2 linked regions of the Bdellovibrio bacteriovorus str. Tiberius genome follow. The protein of the gene in region 1 interacts with the protein of each later gene in a pairwise test. Links are inferred from orthologs where the notes say so. Each region holds a gene or a part of one and is shown in the gene's direction. Other genes may lie near its edges. The genes, in order: eno and rpe.

Region 1 (3,317 bases):
TTGCGCCCACCCAGTTTTGACCGCTTCCCCTTAAAAGGTGCCTGGTTGTTTCTTCTGGCTATACCGCGTCATCCGGACGCTAAAATCGTTCGTTTTTTTGTGTTTAAAGAGTGGAAAAACTAGGCTAAGACCTTCTTCGTGCACTTTAGTTGTAAGATTTCAAACGCAGTTCTAACCGTTCTGGAGCAGCAAGGCGAAGACCTCAGCCCGCTGTATGAGCAGATCCATCTTCCGATGGAATTGCTCAAGGACTCGTCGTATTGGATGACTGCGCCTGAAATGGAAAACTTTCTGGAAACCGTCCTGCGCCTTCCGCTGAAGCGCGAAGAAAATATCCTGCAGCGTGCGGGACATGAAGGGCCGGAGTTGCGTGCGTGGGGAGTGCTCGACAGCGTCCTGCGCATGATGCCGCATCCTCAGGAAATCTTTAATCAACCAGAGCAGTTCCTTTCTTACTTTATCTCTCCAAAACCACCGATTGAAAATCTTCGCCGTGATGAAGCCAGCATCTCGTTTGATCTGCCTTTGCCGGCAGAACAATACCCGCTGGTGACGACTTACCTGAAGGCGGCGTTTGAGTCCCTGCCGGTTTACGTCGGTCAGCCTGCGGCAGTCTGTAACTGGGAAGGCATCACCATTCAGCTGAACTGGTCCACCCAGCAAAGTTCGATCTTCAGCGAGTCGGTCGGCCACCAGGTCAGCCCGGCATTGTTCCAAAGTCTGATCGATGATCTTCAGCGCACCCAGCGTGAACGTGAAGATCTGCAGAAATATGTCGGTGACCTTGAAGAAAGAATCCGTACAATTGAAAAGCAGAATCTGAAGTCCGCCACCGGCGTTCAGGCGGAAGCGCCCGAGAATGCAGCGTCCTCGCTGCTGCCTCATGAAGGCTCTTTGTCCCACCTGAATTTCGACAGCGAAACTCCGGGTTATGTTTTGAGTCAGAATCTGGCGCGCCTGCATGACTACATGGTGCGCGCCCAGCAGCTGATCACCATGCTTGCGGCCCAGGGGAAAATGACCCCGGCGGTGAAAGAGGCCATGAGACGCGTTGACTGGGAGTTCGTAAAAACCCAGTACCCGCGCACGGTCTTTGAAAGCATGGATCTGGTTAAGAAAACGATGAATAAAAACGCCGACAAAGAAGGAAATCAACATGTCTGAAATCATCAGTGTCATCTCTCGTGAAATCCTGGACAGCCGTGGAAACCCGACTGTAGAGGTTGAAGTTACAACAGCTGACGGCAACATGGGCCGCGCCGCAGTTCCATCCGGTGCCTCCACAGGCGCACACGAAGCCTGCGAGCTTCGCGACGGCGACAAAAACCGTTTCCTGGGTAAAGGCGTTTACAAAGCTGTCGACAATGTTCGTGAAAAAATCGCTCCGGAAATCGTGGGCCTTCAGGCAACTGAACAGGTTTACATCGATAAAATCCTTCGCGACATCGATGGCACTGAAAACAAATCCAACCTGGGTGCGAATGCGATCCTGGGTGTGTCTTTGGCGGTTGCAAAAGCAGCAGCTCAGGACTGTCGTTTGCCGCTTTACCGTTACGTTGGTGGTTCCCAGGCTTCTCGCTTGCCGGTTCCATTGATGAACGTTCTGAACGGTGGCGCGCACGCAAATAACGGTTTGGACATTCAGGAATTCATGATCGTTCCAACTGTGAACAACTCTTACGCTGAGTCCCTGCGTGCAGGTACTGAGATCTTCCACACTCTGAAAAAGATCCTGGCGAAAAAAGGTCTTTCCACGGCAGTAGGTGACGAAGGTGGCTTCGCTCCGAAATTGGGCTCCAATCAGGAAGCTCTTGATTTGCTGATGAACGCGATCGTGGACGCTGGTTACGATCCAGGTCAGAACGTGTTCCTGGCGTTGGACGTTGCTGCAACTGAAATGTTCAAAGAAGGCAAATACGAATGGCAGGGTGGTCATATCAGCCCAACCGAACTTCTTGGCATCTACAAATCCTGGGCAGAGAAATATCCTCTTGTTTCCATCGAAGACGGCTTCGCGGAAGACGACTGGGATTCCTGGGTTCAGTCCACAGCTCAAATGGGCTCGACTATGCAGTTGATCGGTGATGACTTGTTCGTGACCAATCCAAAACGTCTGCGCATGGGTCTTGAGAAAAAAGCGGGTAATGCTTTGCTGGTGAAAGTAAACCAAATCGGTACTTTGACTGAAACTTACGAAGCTGTGAATCTGGCTCAACGTAATAAATTCCGCACTATCATGTCCCACCGCTCTGGTGAAACTGAAGACGTGACGATCGCAGATCTGGCTGTAGGCCTGAACTGTCATCAGATCAAAACAGGCAGCTTGTGCCGTGGTGAAAGAACCGCGAAATACAACCAGCTTCTGAGAATCGAAGAAGACTTGGGTGGTATGGGTATGTACTGGGATAAAGCCGCCTTCCGATAGGCGCGGTCGCTGAAAAGGGTCCGACTGACTTCGTTGTCGGACTCTCTCCTTCTCTCCGACGTGCTTGGAGCACGCCTCCGTTTCGGAGAGAACCCTCCGCCTTGCATTCGAACCCTTTTGAGCGACCTTGGTTATGGGGGTGCTTTGGGGGACTGGCTCAAAAGCCCGCTTTCGCGGGCTTTTTTGCGTTTTGGGGCGGGGGCTTGTGAGTCTGCTGAGCAGACTCACAAGCTGGGTTAGGTGTGGCCTAGTTTTGAGGCGATTCTTGCGCCGTAGTCAGCGTCGCATTTTTTGAAGTGTTCTATGTTTTTGGTTTGCAGGTACTCTGAGATGGTTTTCATGGTGCCTGCGATGTTTGTGGTTAAGCGGTCTTTTTCTTCTTCGCTGAGCATTCGATACAGGTTTCCGGCTTGTGTGAAATCGTCATTGTCCTTGTGGGAGTCATGGCGATCCAAAGTGCCTGATAAACTCAGGGCAGGCTCTTTGAAGCTTTCGTTTTGTACGGGGCCACCAAAACCATTGGGTTCATAGTTGTCCTGTCGTCCTCCGTTGCCGTCGAATCTCATGCTGCCATCGCGGTGATAACTGTTTACTTCCGAATGCGGGCGATTCACTGGCAGATACTGATAGTTTACTCCCAGACGATAGCGTTGAGCATCCGGATAGGCGAACAGTCTTCCTTGCAGCATCTTGTCCGGTGAAAAACCCACGCCTGGTGGCACATTGCTTGGGGAAAAGGCGGCTTGTTCGACTTCCGCAAAGTAGTTTTCTGGATTGCGGTTTAGTTCCAGCACACCCACATCCAACAAAGGGAACTCGCTGTGTGGCCACACCTTGGTTAAGTCAAACGGATCATATTTGAATTGTTCCGCCTGGCGTTCGGTCATGATCT
Region 2 (3,305 bases), 2.1 Mb from region 1 along the record:
GCAGCTCCGCAAGTGGGCGAGCTGGTTCGCATGGTGGTGATCGACACTCGTCCCAAAGACGAAAAAGGCCGCCGTTATAAATACGAAGAAATGACGGAACTTGAGGCCGCTGTGAAACAGCCGTTGATTCTGATCAACCCGGAAATCGTCAAAGGCGAAGGCAAAACAACTTTCGATGAAGGCTGTTTGTCCATTCCTGGTTATTATGAAACCGTTCAGCGCTTTAATTACATCGAAATGAAAGCGTTCGACGTGAATGGCAAAGAGTACATCGTGAAAACCGACGGTTTGCTTGCAATCTGCATGCAGCACGAGATGGATCACCTTGAAGGCACTTTGTTCATCGATCACCTGAGCTTCATCAAGGGCAACAAAATCAAAAATCAAATCAAGAAATTTGGTTACCCGGTAAAAAAAGAAAAAGAAGGCGAAGAGACAACTGCTGACGAAGAAAAGTGTGAAGTGTGAGCAAGGTCCGCGTCTGTTTTCTAGGAACCCCTGAATTTGCCGTGACCTCTTTGAAAGCTCTGTTGTCTGATGAGCACTTTGAGGTCGTGGGTGTTGTCACCCAGCCTGACCGTCCTGCCGGTCGTAAACTCCAACTGACTCCAAGTCCCGTAAAAGCTCTGGCTCAAGCCCACAATCTGAAGGTTCTGGCGCCCGAGTCTTTGAAAGCCAATCCCCTGATGCTTCAGGAAATCAAAACCTGGGGTGCCGAGGTGGCGGTTGTCGTGGCCTTTGGTCAAATCCTGACGCAGGAATTTTTGGATTCATTCCGCTTTGGTTGCGTGAATGTGCATGGATCTGTTTTGCCACGCTGGCGTGGGGCGGCTCCGATCCAAAGAGCCATCGAAGCCGGTGACGTCGAAAGCGGCGTGACCCTGCAGAAGATGGTTAAAAAACTGGATGCCGGTGACATCATCGGCATTCGTCGTGTGAAAATCACTCCGGACATGAACGCATTGCAGTTGCACGATGTGCTGGCCCAGTTGGGTGCGGAACTTCTGCAAGTGGAACTGATGGACTATGTTCGTGGCAATCTTGCGCCAACACCTCAGGATGAATCCAAGGTGACGCTGGCGAAAAAAATCGAAAAGATGGAATCCCAGATCGACTGGAGCACTTCTGCCAAAGCGATCGACGGAAAGATCCGCGGCTTTGTCTATGGCCCGGGCACCTATACTTTGTTGCAGGGGAAAAAACTGAAATTGCACAAAGCCACCATCACTCGTGATGGCGGTTCTATTGGCAGTGCCAAGCCCGGCACGATCACGGCCGTTCACGAAGATCATATTTCTGTTGCGACCGGTGACGGTGTTTTGCAATTGTTTGAAGTTCAGCCTGAAAGCCGTAACCGCATGGCGATTGCTGATTTCCTGAAAGGTCATGCCTTGAAAGCGGGGGATCAGCTTGGCGTCTAAGATGGTGGCTCCTTCCATTTTGTCGGCGGATTTTGCCAATCTTGAAAAAGAGATCAAGGCCGTGGCTGCGGCAGGAGCCGATTGGATTCACGTGGATGTGATGGATGGGCGCTTTGTGCCGAATATCACCATTGGAATCCCGGTGGTGAAGGCGCTGAAAAAAGTGTCGCCACTTCCTTTGGATGTGCATCTGATGATCGAAGAACCCGAGCGCTATGTGGAAGAATTCGTGAAAGCGGGCAGTGACTATCTGACCATTCACGTGGAATCCACCAAAGACGCCGCAGGGACTTTGAAACGCATTCGTGAATTGGGCGCAAAACCCGGAATCACTCTGCGTCCGCGCACGGCGGTGGAAGAGGTTCTGCCTTTATTGCCATTGTGTGAGCTGGTGCTGGTGATGACCGTAGAGCCTGGCTTTGGTGGTCAGTCCTTCATGAATGATCAGGTCGCGAAAATCACTCGTCTGCGTCAGGAAATTTCATCCAAGAACTTGTCCTGCCTGATTGAGGTTGATGGCGGCATCAATGCTGAAACCGCGAGGATCTGCCACGAGGCGGATGTATTCGTTGCCGGCAGTTATGTCTTTGGCAAAGAATACGGTTCGGCGATCGCCAGTCTTAAAGGGTCGTAAAACGCACGGCCCTCTTCCAAATAAACAGCTCCCAGTTCTTGTTCCTGCGCCAGCATCACGCTGTGCACGCGGCGGCTGACAAGCGGGGTGAGCATTTCCAGTGCCTTTTCAAGGGCGACAAATTTGAAATCTTTAATTTCATACATGGGCAGGCGGATGTTTTGCGCCTGATGTTCTGTGAGATCTTTGGCAGAAAAAAGCAGTTGCATGTATTCGCCTTTGACGTCGCGGTTGCTGACATAGTCGATGGCCAGCAGCGAGCCGGCTTGAGTGTTTAATCCGAGCTCTTCCTTTAATTCGCGTTGCAGGGCTTCGCTGGGGGATTCTTCGGCTTCGACGGTTCCGCCGGGAAGGATCCAGGCCGGGTTGTAGGTGGGTTGAACGATCAAAAGATCCCCTTTATAGAACAGCAGTGCGCCCACTCCGATGCGTTTTTTTGGCAATGAGGCGTAGTATTCGCGGTCATCTTTGTAACTTCGTAACATAAGCGCTCCAAGGTCGTGTGTGTCTGGACTGGGCTTTCGGTAGGGTGGGGTTTCGGTCGTTGACCCTGCGAAAGAGTCTCTTCAAAATTCTAAAGGATGCCTAAATTTTTTGGGTTACAAAAGGAGAAGACTTTATGAAAAAGCTCTTGGTCATGTTGGCTGTTGTTATGGGTTTCGGGAGCGTATCTCACGCAGATATTCTGCTAGAGCCGTATCTTGGCTATGAAATGGGTAAAACCACAGATCCAGATGGGAAAATCGACGGAACTCAGTTGGGTGTGCGTTTGGCGTACAGATCCCCGGTGATGTTCTGGGCGGGTCTTGATGGCACATTAGGTTTGAGCGGCACTTTCAAGCCAGACACTGGCAGCGATGAGACTGCAAAAAGAACAACAGTCTACGGTGTGGTTGGTCTTGATTTCCCGATCCTTGTTCGCGCATGGCTGGGTTATGGCTTCATGAACGACGTCGATCTTGAGGACAGCGGCAAGATGAAAGGTAAAGCGACTAAATTGGGCGTAGGCTTCACGGGTCTGCCATTCCTTTCTTTGAACGTGGAATATCTGAAAGAAACATTCGACGAAGTTGACGGCGTTGATATCGACGCTAAAAACGAATCCGTCGTTGTTTCCGTATCCCTGCCTCTGGAATTCTAAAAACCAAACAAATTCCAATCCAAAAGCCACTCCAACGGAGTGGCTTTTTTCGTTTAAAAGGTGCCTGGTTGTTTTTTCTGGCGTCGCCGCGTCAAGTCGCGTAATGCGA

Evidence for each region.
Region 2: the proteins of eno (region 1) and rpe interact in binary tests that used the Escherichia coli proteins (3 or more experiments, as listed by UniProt). The link is inferred for Bdellovibrio bacteriovorus str. Tiberius from one-to-one orthologs.

The regions. Positions count from the first base shown.
Region 1 is NC_019567.1:765,796-769,112, forward strand. Bases 292-3,290 are described here. They hold eno (phosphopyruvate hydratase), read left to right. Parts: upstream 292-1,156; coding sequence 1,157-2,425; downstream 2,426-3,290. Other genes in these bases: BDT_RS03750 (hypothetical protein), read left to right, coding at 292-1,164; BDT_RS03760 (catalase), read right to left, coding at 2,662-3,290. In the rest of the region: more of BDT_RS03750, read left to right, coding at 139-291; more of BDT_RS03760, read right to left, coding at 3,291-3,317. UniProt on the Escherichia coli protein: Catalyzes the reversible conversion of 2-phosphoglycerate (2-PG) into phosphoenolpyruvate (PEP). It is essential for the degradation of carbohydrates via glycolysis.
Region 2 is NC_019567.1:2,822,168-2,825,472, reverse strand. Bases 252-3,238 are described here. They hold rpe (ribulose-phosphate 3-epimerase), read left to right. Parts: upstream 252-1,422; coding sequence 1,423-2,055; downstream 2,056-3,238. Other genes in these bases: BDT_RS13390 (outer membrane beta-barrel protein), read left to right, coding at 2,675-3,196; BDT_RS13395 (NUDIX domain-containing protein), read right to left, coding at 2,001-2,540; fmt (methionyl-tRNA formyltransferase), read left to right, coding at 465-1,421; def (peptide deformylase), read left to right, coding at 252-468. Also shown: more of def, read left to right, coding at 1-251. UniProt on the Escherichia coli protein: Catalyzes the reversible epimerization of D-ribulose 5-phosphate to D-xylulose 5-phosphate.